One region of the Halobacillus rhizosphaerae genome, then DNA from elsewhere that is predicted to be linked to it. Evidence: predicted binding sites of a transcription regulator. Region 1 holds the regulator's gene; the other holds the start of a gene.
What was found. Region 1 encodes Rex, which represses fermentation and respiration genes when NADH is low (regulators of the CRP and FNR family bind a similar motif). Its sites were predicted from a motif close to TTGTGAAATATTTCACAA; they were not measured.
Positions count from the first base shown of each region.

Region 1 (5,059 bases):
TGCTTCCAGCTGCTTTAAATGGGTAAAGACCATTTCCATTTCCTTATAAATCGTTTGATCTGACTGCAGACCTGTGTTCTGCGCTAAATAACCGACGGTCGTTTCTTTCGGTTTAAAAATATCACCGGAATCATGGCTCATTTCGCCCGCCATCATTTTCAACAGCGTCGATTTTCCGGCTCCATTCCGTCCGACAATCGCGATTCGATCATTCATTTGTACTTCCAATTTAATATTCGATAAAATTAATTCCGCGCCAAAGCGCTTCGTTAATTGATTCAGCTGCATGAGAATCATGTCGTTTCACCTCAATGAAATAAGTGTATCTTATATAGGAAGAGAGTAGCAAGGTTCTAGTTCGCAGTTTGTGAAATCTTTAACGACTTAAGGTTGATTTTTTGGTAGAATAAGAGTAGTCTTTCAGTGTTGAGATTGTGAAATTTAATAGTTAAAGGGGCATTCAAATGGCTGAGTTTACCCATTTTAATACTCAGGGCCGAGCACGAATGGTCGATATTTCTGACAAAGAAGAATCCGTCCGCACGGCTGCCGCACGTACGAGTGTGCAGGTCAATGCAGAGATTTATAATCATATAGCGAATAACTCGATAAAAAAAGGGGACGTGCTCGCCGTCGCACAGGTAGCAGGCATTATGGCAGCGAAGAAAACGTCCGACTGGATTCCCATGTGTCATCCGCTGTCTCTTTCAGGCGTAGATGTAACCTTCGATTGGGACGTGGAAGGTAAACAACCGGAATTGCACATCCATGTTTCAGTGAAAACAAAGGGAAGTACCGGTGTGGAAATGGAAGCGCTAACGGCCGCATCCGCAGCGGCGTTGACGGTTTACGATATGTGCAAGGCGTTAGATAAAGGGATGGTAATCGGACCGACTTACCTGGAAGAGAAGACAGGCGGGAAGAACGGAGATTACCAGAGGAAAGACCGGTAGAAGGAGGAAGTCAAATGGATCTTGAACAAACCAAAATACCCCAGGCGACGGCAAAGCGGCTTCCGCTTTATTACCGTTTCTTAAATAATCTGCACAGCCAGGGAAAAATGCGAGTCTCTTCCAAAGAGCTTAGTGAAGCGGTGAAGGTCGATTCCGCAACGATACGCAGAGACTTTTCTTACTTCGGGGCACTTGGCAAGAAAGGCTACGGCTATAATGTTGAATACTTACTCTCTTTTTTCAGAAAAACTCTGGATCAGGATGAAACCACAAAGGTAGCATTGATTGGTGTTGGGAATTTGGGCACCGCTTTTCTAAACTATAACTTTACGAAAAATAATAATACGAAGATCGAAGTGGCATTTGATGCGAATTACGACCGGGTCGGGCAGGAAGTTGGCGGAGTACCTGTTGAACATATTGATAATTTGGAAAAGAAAATGGGAGATCTGTCCGTAGCTATTTTAACGGTACCGGCATCCGCAGCACAAGGGATTGCCGACCGACTGGTTGAAGCCGGGGTATCTGGTATCCTGAATTTCACACCGGCGCGGATCAGCGTTCCTGCCAATGTCAGGGTGCACCATATTGATTTGTCTATTGAATTACAAGCGCTTGTTTATTTCTTGAAGCATTATCCGCTCTCAGAAATGCAGGAGGATGAATGAAGAAAAAAGGGGAACCGTTCTGGTTGTCCTTTTTTTGTCTGGAATTCTAATAGAGGGTAAAAGGGAAGATGATAAGGGTTCGTAGAATAACAAGAAAAGGTTGAGTGGGTGCACGGGGAGTATTTGATTGGTCTCTTCTATAACGGACGGTACCGTTTCACATAAAAGTGTGGGAGAGACGATAAGTGAGGGAGCAAGTTCAATCGCATATGCTGGCTCTACGTTAAAGGAGGGTATTATGGACAGAAAAAAGGATCACATCTCTTTAATGTTTTTGTTTCCTTTGTTTACGTTTACTTTTACAGTTGCAGGCTTAACCATTTACCTAGCTATCATTATAGGAATCATTGGGTTTCTTACCGCTTTGAACTTGATCTTCTTGAAAAAGAATGTTAAATCAAATGTGATCTGTCTAGGACTTATTCTGATCATTCAGCTGTTTCAGCTCTATATATTTGTAAGTGTTTAGGTTAAGGGGAACTTCGTAAGGCGAAAGATTGGAGGGTCTATGATGAGTAAGGTACAGAATAAATGGCTCGTGGTTGTATCCGTTTTGTTTGGAACGTTTACGGTGATATTAAACAATAGTATGTTAAATCCGATCCTCCCCAGGTTTATTGAGATCTTTCATTCTAATGCGGTCGCAGTAGGCTGGATTCTTACCATTTTTATGGTTTCCATGGGAATGACGATGCCTTTAACTGGTTACTTTGGAGATCGGTTTGGGAAGAAAAAGGTGTATTTGACCGGACTTTCCATCTTTATTCTCGGTTCGTTGTCTGGTTTTTTCTCCAGTACACTGCCTATGGTTATTATCTCAAGAGCCATTCAAGGCATGGCCGGCGGCTTGATGATGCCGATTGCGATGGCTTTGATTTTCAACTCATTCCCCCGTCATGAAAGAGGGCTGGCCGTAGGAGTCTACGGTGTCGCAGCGATGGTAGCCCCGGCTGTTGGGCCAACTGTCGGCGGGTTTTTAATTCAGTATTTGGACTGGCCGTGGTTGTTTGCTTTCAACATTCCATTTGGTTTAACGGGACTTATTTTATCCTTTAAATTTCTGGAGCGGACAGAAACAGATCCAGAGAAGAAGTTTGATTTAGTTGGGTTTCTTATCATTACCCTCGGCATTGGAAGTGTTCTCTATGCGTTAGGCCGGGGAAAGACGCTTGAAAATCTTGTAGATCCACTGAATTTGACTTTAATTATTGCAGGAATCGCAGCGGTTATTGCTTTCGTTTTCTATGAAAACCGGCAAAGCGATCCGCTGCTCAACTTATCTGTCTTCAAAGTGCCGACCTATACCGTTTCAATTCTCGTCACTTCATCGGCCTCGATCGGCCTGTTTTCAGGGATTTTCCTGCTGCCATTATTAATTCAAAATGTGTATGGATTAAATGAAGTCATGACAGGGGTACTCTTTCTGCCTGCTGCAGCGGCAAGCGGAATATTTATGTCCATAGGCGGGAGAATTCTTGATAAAAAAGGACCAAAATACGTCGTGCCGCCCGGTTTGGCAATTATGGCTGCGGCGACGATAGGGTTAGGTATGTTAAAGCTGTCGACGCCTTACTGGCTGATCCTTGCTCTGAACACGGTCCGCGGACTTGGAATGGGTATGGGAAATATGCCAGCCACAACTTCAGGAATGAACGCGATTCCTGAGTCGCTCGTCGCTCAAGGGTCAGCGATGAACAATATTATCCGGCAAATCTCCTCATCGCTTGGGATCGTGTTCTTCTCGATTTATTATGAAGTAAGACGCGCGCAGATTATGTCTGTCACAGATATGGACAAAACGGCGGCTGCGCTGCAAACGCTGAATGAAGCGTTCTTAGTATCGGCAGCAGTGCTGATTATTGCCTTGCCGTTTTCCTTTATTTTAAAGGGAGTGGAAAGTGAGAAAGAATAGGTAGACGTGCTCAAGCAGTTCAACTCGTGTACAGCATTGTACGCTGGGGTGAACTGCTTTTTTATCTGGGAATTTAATCGCTTCCAGATCGATATCTGCCATTTTATGGTATTGTTAATGTAGAGGAATGAAACTTTCCTGTGTTGTGATACGTAAAAAAGCAGAGGACCTTAAGGGAGGGGCTGGAAGATGAAAGAATGGCTCGAGAGTAAAAGAGTCGTGCTGAGAAAAAGTAAACAAACCGGTCATTATTCGGTCTGGGACTTTGTCTTTGATTTATTGGATTGGGTGCCAGGCCTGTTTGTACTGTTGGCGAGAATGGTTTTCTGGATGCTCCGAGGCTTTGTACGATTCGTTCATATGATGACTTCTAATTAAAATAAGCTAAGCCATAGAGAGGATGGGAATACTGAAAAATAATTTGATTTTAAGAGAAGCAACAGAAGCGGATGCAGCTGTAATTCTAGATATTCAAGAGTGTGTAGTAGCGGAACTAGATTACTTAATTACTGCGCCGGAAGAGTTTAATAAAACGGTGGAAGAACAACAGGAATGGATACATAAGGTAATACAAAGTGAAAGAGAAACGATTGTTGCAGCTGAAATAGATGGAGCAGTAGTTGGCTGGATTGCATTCCAAACGAGTTCACGCAGCAGATTAGCACATACCGGGTCGATAGGGATGATGATCAAGCCTTCCTTTCGAAACAGAGGAATAGGAAAAGCGCTGATTATGTATATCTTAGACTGGGCAGCTGAAAACCCGCTTATCGAAAAGGTTTGTCTCGGTGTGCTTTCTACAAATGAACGGGCCATCAGGTTATATGAGGGTCTTGGATTTGTGGAGGAAGGTCGCAAAGTTAAAGATATCAAGTTTTCTGAGGACCGTTATGCGGATGATGTATTAATGTATAAGTTTGTTTAATTGAGACCCGTGAAAAGACACGATATGAGGATTCCATTGATTAGGTTTTGCAGATTGGAGGGAGTTATGGAAGAGAAAACATCAATAAAAGAAGTGATCTTTAATAAACATAGACATTCAAACACTAAAAAAGCTCTTGGCATATTATTAATCATTCTCATTGCTCTTCCAACCAATGAAAAGTTCGAGAATGCTTTGTTGTTACTTGTTACCTTCACAGGCAGTATTTTTTATCTTTGTAAGCTCTCTATTTATAATACGAAACGAAGTAACCATGACATCATTATGCTGATTATATATGTAGGTTTTTTTATTGCCTTAGTTCTATTAATAACTCTTACAGATTTCTGATAAGTCCGTTTATCAGAGTGATATTTAAATTCTACAATTCAGGAGATCATTATGGAAATAACAATCATTAGGCATGGCAGATCCACTTATGTAGTGAAGAATCGTATGAAGAGTTCTGCTTTTAAGTCATGGGTCGATAACTATAACCTTGCGGGGGTTCTGGACGAGGTCGAGTATCCACTAGTCGCCCTAACAAGGATTTCAACAGCTGGCATTGTGTTTTCCAGTCATCTACCTCGTTCAGTAGAGT
Region 1 is NZ_JAUTWQ010000015.1:6,058-11,116, forward strand. It holds gene Q7A53_RS15640 (ABC-F family ATP-binding cassette domain-containing protein) at 1-297, opposite strand, end outside; gene moaC (cyclic pyranopterin monophosphate synthase MoaC) at 465-953, shown strand; gene Q7A53_RS15650 (redox-sensing transcriptional repressor Rex) at 968-1,621, shown strand; gene Q7A53_RS15655 (hypothetical protein) at 1,860-2,090, shown strand; gene Q7A53_RS15660 (MDR family MFS transporter) at 2,133-3,533, shown strand; gene Q7A53_RS15665 (hypothetical protein) at 3,723-3,911, shown strand; gene Q7A53_RS15670 (GNAT family N-acetyltransferase) at 3,934-4,458, shown strand; gene Q7A53_RS15675 (hypothetical protein) at 4,525-4,809, shown strand; gene Q7A53_RS15680 (histidine phosphatase family protein) at 4,861-5,059, shown strand, end outside.

Region 2 (5,059 bases), on a different contig from region 1:
GGAATCATCGTTATCCTGCTCGCGTTAAGTCCTAAGCTTGCCCTGGCGATCTTAATCATTATGCCTCTTATGTTTTACATTTCGACTAAACTGCGCAGAAACATTCGCAGATCCTGGCAGCAAGTTCGTATTCAGCAATCTAGAATTAATTCCCATTTAAATGAAAGTATACAAGGGATCCGCATTACTCAATCATTCTCTCAAGAGCGTGAAAACACGGAGTATTTTGATGGGGTAAATACAGATAACTTTCAATCCTGGAGAAATGCTACTAAGAAGAGCGCCTTATTCCGGCCATTTGTAGAAATGTGCAATGCGATAGGAACAGTCATTTTGATTGCTTATGGGGCTTACCTTATTCTTCAAGGAGATATCGAAGTAGGCACATTTGTATCCTTTGCTTTCTTTCTGGGGATGTTCTGGGAGCCAATATCCCGGTTAGGACAGATGTACAATCAACTGCTCATGGCGATGGCTTCGTCAGAACGTATTTTTGAGTTTCTGGATGAACGCCCTAATGTAGAAGAAAAGAAAGACGCACGTGAAATCGTGGACATGAATGGTCATATCGAGTTCGATCATGTCCAGTTTGCCTACGACGATAAGCGTGTGGCTCTGCATGACATATCTTTGGAAATGAAGCAGGGACAGACTGTAGCTCTAGTGGGGCACACGGGTTCAGGAAAATCTACGGTTGCAAACTTAATCAGCCGCTTTTATGATCCAACGAAAGGTGCGGTGAAGATCGATGGGATTGATTTGCGAGATGCTGCCATTGACAGTGTCAGACAGCAAATCAGCGTTGTTTTACAAGATACCTTCATTTTCTCGGGGACGATTCTTGAGAATATTCGCTTTGGACGGCCGGATGCATCTGATGAAGAAGTGAAGGAGGCTGCTAAAGTCGTTGGTGCTGATGATTTTATTCATCGGTTAAAAGATAGTTATGAGACAGAAGTAGAAGAACGAGGGAATATTCTGTCTGCCGGCGAAAGGCAGTTGTTGTCGTTTGCCCGGGCACTGCTTGCTAATCCAAAAATATTAATCCTGGATGAAGCAACCGCAAGTATAGACACCGAAACCGAAGTTAGAATCCAGAAAGCCCTAGGGAAGCTGCTTAAAGGCAGAACCGCTATCATTATTGCTCACCGTTTATCTACAATTCGAGAAGCGGATAACATTATCGTCCTTCAACAAGGTGAAATTCTTGAACAAGGCTCTCATGATGAGTTGATGGATCAAAAAGGAGAGTATTTCGATTTAGTAAAAGCTCAGTTCCAAATGCTGGATGCCATGTAATTTCGCAACCCCCTGCAGATACTTCTGCAGGGGGTTTTTGTGTGAGTGGGGAGACGAACGGGTAAGGAATATTAAATAGAATTGGGGTACGGGAAAAGAGGCTTGAATGAACTGATAACAATAGATGAAAAAGGACATTGTGAAGTATGTCACAAAATCGTCATTCCTGAGATATGTATGAAGCGGTTCCATGATTTATACTGTAATTACAGTATTCTTGCCTGAAATTCTTTAGGTTAATTAGGGGGAAATCATATGTTTGGATTGGATAGCGTAGTTCTCAGCCGGATGCTTACGTCGTTAACTCTGGCATTCCATATCATATTTGCCACAATAGGCGTAGGAGTACCGGTCATGGTATCAATCGCCGAATTTATTGGAATTAAGAAAAAGGATCCACACTATACATTACTTGCTCGCAGGTGGACGAGAGGCTTTACTATTACCGTCGCGGTCGGTGTCGTGACAGGGACGGCAATAGGATTACAGCTTTCTTTATTATGGCCGAGTTTTATGCAAATTGCTGGAAATGTTATTAGTCTTCCATTGTTTATGGAGACTTTCGCTTTTTTCTTTGAAGCGATTTTCCTTGGTGCCTATTTATATACATGGGACCGATTTAAAAACCCTATATACCACTGGTTACTATCCATCCCTGTTATTATTGGATCGACGATGTCTGCCTTTTTCATTACGACTGTGAATGCTTTTATGAACACACCTCAAGGATTCGAGTTAGAAGGGCGAACCATCACTGCGATCAAGCCCTTAGAGGCAATGTTTAATCCAGCTACACCCACTAAAGTGTTTCATGTGATTACATCATCATATATGACCTCTGCGGCAGTCTTAGCGGGAATTACAGCTGTGATTATCTTATTTAGAAAAGGATCACTTTACCACAAGAAAGCGCTCAAATTAACGGTTATCGCATCCCTCTTTTTTGCTTTACTGACTGCTTTTGCTGGGGACTTATCGGCGAAGTTCTTAGCCGACCATCAGCCAGAGAAACTTGCAGCAGGGGAATGGCACTTTGAAAGTGAAAAAGGAGCGGACTTGATTGTCTTTGGCACGTTAAATGAAAATAAAGAAGTGGAACATGCGATCAGGATACCGAAAGCGTTAAGTTTTCTTGCTCATGAAGACTTCAATGCGGAAGTTACAGGACTGGACGAAACTCCTAAAGATGAACAGCCGCCGCTTTGGATCCATTACATGTTTGACTTAATGGTTTCCATAGGGTTTTATGTACTCGGAATCTCATTCTTGTACTTTCTCATGTTAAAAATTAAAAAGTTTAATGAACATAATAAATGGTTATTATGGGGCATTGTTTTAACAGGTCCCTTGTCCATGCTAGCTATTGAATTTGGCTGGATATTTGCCGAGGTAGGAAGGCAGCCATGGATATTGAGAGGATATATGAAAGTAGCGGAGGGAGCAACCACTTCATCTCATGTAGACTTAATGTTCCTTCTATTCATAGCTGTATATGCCGTTCTCGCCGGCGGATGTATTTCTGTTTTAAGGAAAATGTTTAAAAATAATCCGGCCGAGCTAGAATTGGAACACCGCTATCCTCAAGTTGCTGCAACGAAGGAGGATGAATAACAATGGGATATGAACACATAGGAATCACCGTGTTGTGGATCTTTCTCTATGGGTATTTGATCGTTGCCTCAATTGACTTCGGGGCAGGTTTCTTTGCCTTCTATGCGCGAATTACCAACAATCATCATATTATTAATCAATTAATATCGAGATATTTATCTCCTGTTTGGGAAGTGACTAATGTCTTCTTTGTTTTCTTTTTTGTAGGTTTAGTGGGATTTTTTCCGGACATGGCTTATTACTTCGGTCAGTCCCTGTTGATTCCTGGAAGCATCGCGATTGTGCTTATAGCCATCCGCGGTTCCTTTTACGCCTTCGAAAACTATGGATCGAAGGAAAACCGATTTTACATGTTTTTATATGGGGCTACGGGATTGTTGATACCTGCTGCCTTATCTACTGCGCTTACTATTTCCGAAGGTGGCTTTATAGAGGAGACCGCGAACGGTGTTCATTTAGTCTATAGTGAACTGCTCTCTAGTCCCTATTCCTGGAGCGTAGTGTTCTTAGCTATAGTATCTGTGCTGTATATTAGCTCCATGTTCTTAACTTATTATGCGCATCGAGCAAATGATCAACCTGCCCTGGCATTAGTGAGGAAATATGCCTTGTTTTGGAGTTCTCCTACCATTATTGCCAGTTTAACTACATTTATAGCCCTAAGTCAGCAGAACCCTGACCATTACCAAAAGGCCGTCCAGTTGTGGTGGGTATTTGGGATCTCTGTAGCTTTCTTTATGGCAGCTGTACTTCTTGTTTATTGGGGGAAATATTACGGCTGGGCTTTTATCGCAGTTATGTTTCAATTTATATTCGCCTTCTTCGGGTATGGCGTCTCACATTTACCGTATCTTCTTCACCCTCAGGTGACTATTTCAAGTGGAGTGACAAATCCGACTATGGGAGCTACGCTCGTTACTGTATTTATAGCTGGCTTATTCCTGTTGATTCCATCTCTAGTCTTGTTAATGAGAATGTTTCTATTTGATGCTGATTATATCAAAGGCAGAAAATAATGGTCATTCATTCTACGGTTTTAGGTTTAATATAGATGGAGATATGATAAAATAGCATTAGATTTTCGATGAAAAGATGGAGGAAATGTGATGAAAAAGGAATTTGCCGTAATTGGACTCGGCCGGTTTGGCGGGAGCATTTGCAGAGAGTTAGCTAGAGAGGGGATGGAAGTACTTGCCCTCGATCTTGATGAAGATAAAGTGAATGAATATAAAGAAATTGCAGCCCATGCTGTGATCGCTGATTCAACAGATGAAAATGTTCTGAGAGAACTGGGGTTAAGAAATATCGATCATGTGATTGTGGCAATAGGCGACAATATTCAATCGAGTATCTTAACAACGCTTATGCTTAAGGAACTAGGAATTAAAACCATTACCGTGAAGGCACAGAATGACTATCACGAAAAAGTATTAACTAAAATTGGTGCAGACCATGTAGTGCATCCAGAGCGTGATATGGGTAAACGAATCGCGCACAATATAATTTCCAACAATATCTTAGATTATATCGAACTTTCAGATGATCATAGTGTGGTCGAGGTAAAGGCAGGCTCGAAAATGAGCGGTCAAACTCTTGTAGATTTAGATATCCGTGCCCACTACGGCTGTAACGTAGTAGCCATTAAGAGAGATAAAGATGTGATTGTATCTCCTATGGCTACGGAAGAAATCCGCGAGAGTGATGTATTAATAGTAATCGGGGCAGATAAAGACATCAGCCGGTTCGAGAAAAACCTTGTGGTTGAAGATTAACCTCCATCATTCCTCCTACTTTTTAAAGTAGGGGGTTTTTTACGGTTTACTAGGGTAAAAATAAGGAAATAAAGAAGTCTATAGACCAAAATAATATACTCTTATTTCTGAAAGGATGAGCAGTAATGTTTGAACAAAGAACCGGAGAATTTCTAACCCAGCAATTAATTGATTGGGGAGTTAATCATATTTATGGTTTACCTGGAGATTCCATTAATGAATTTATTGAGGATTTACGAACCAGGCAGGATGAAATGAAGTTTATCCAAGTACGGCATGAAGAAACCGGAGCTTTGGCAGCAGCCGCGTACGGTAAATTGACAGGCAAGCTGGGAGTTTGTTTATCCATTGCAGGGCCAGGAGCCATTCATTTATTA
Region 2 is NZ_JAUTWQ010000020.1:81,290-86,348, reverse strand. It holds gene Q7A53_RS17710 (ABC transporter ATP-binding protein) at 1-1,299, shown strand, start outside; gene Q7A53_RS17705 (cytochrome ubiquinol oxidase subunit I) at 1,555-2,910, shown strand; gene Q7A53_RS17700 (cytochrome d ubiquinol oxidase subunit II) at 2,913-3,926, shown strand; gene Q7A53_RS17695 (potassium channel family protein) at 4,017-4,682, shown strand; gene Q7A53_RS17690 (pyruvate oxidase) at 4,808-5,059, shown strand, end outside.
Region 2: a site for Rex is predicted at 1,437-1,454, ahead of Q7A53_RS17705 (cytochrome ubiquinol oxidase subunit I). Genes of this name have one in related genera too.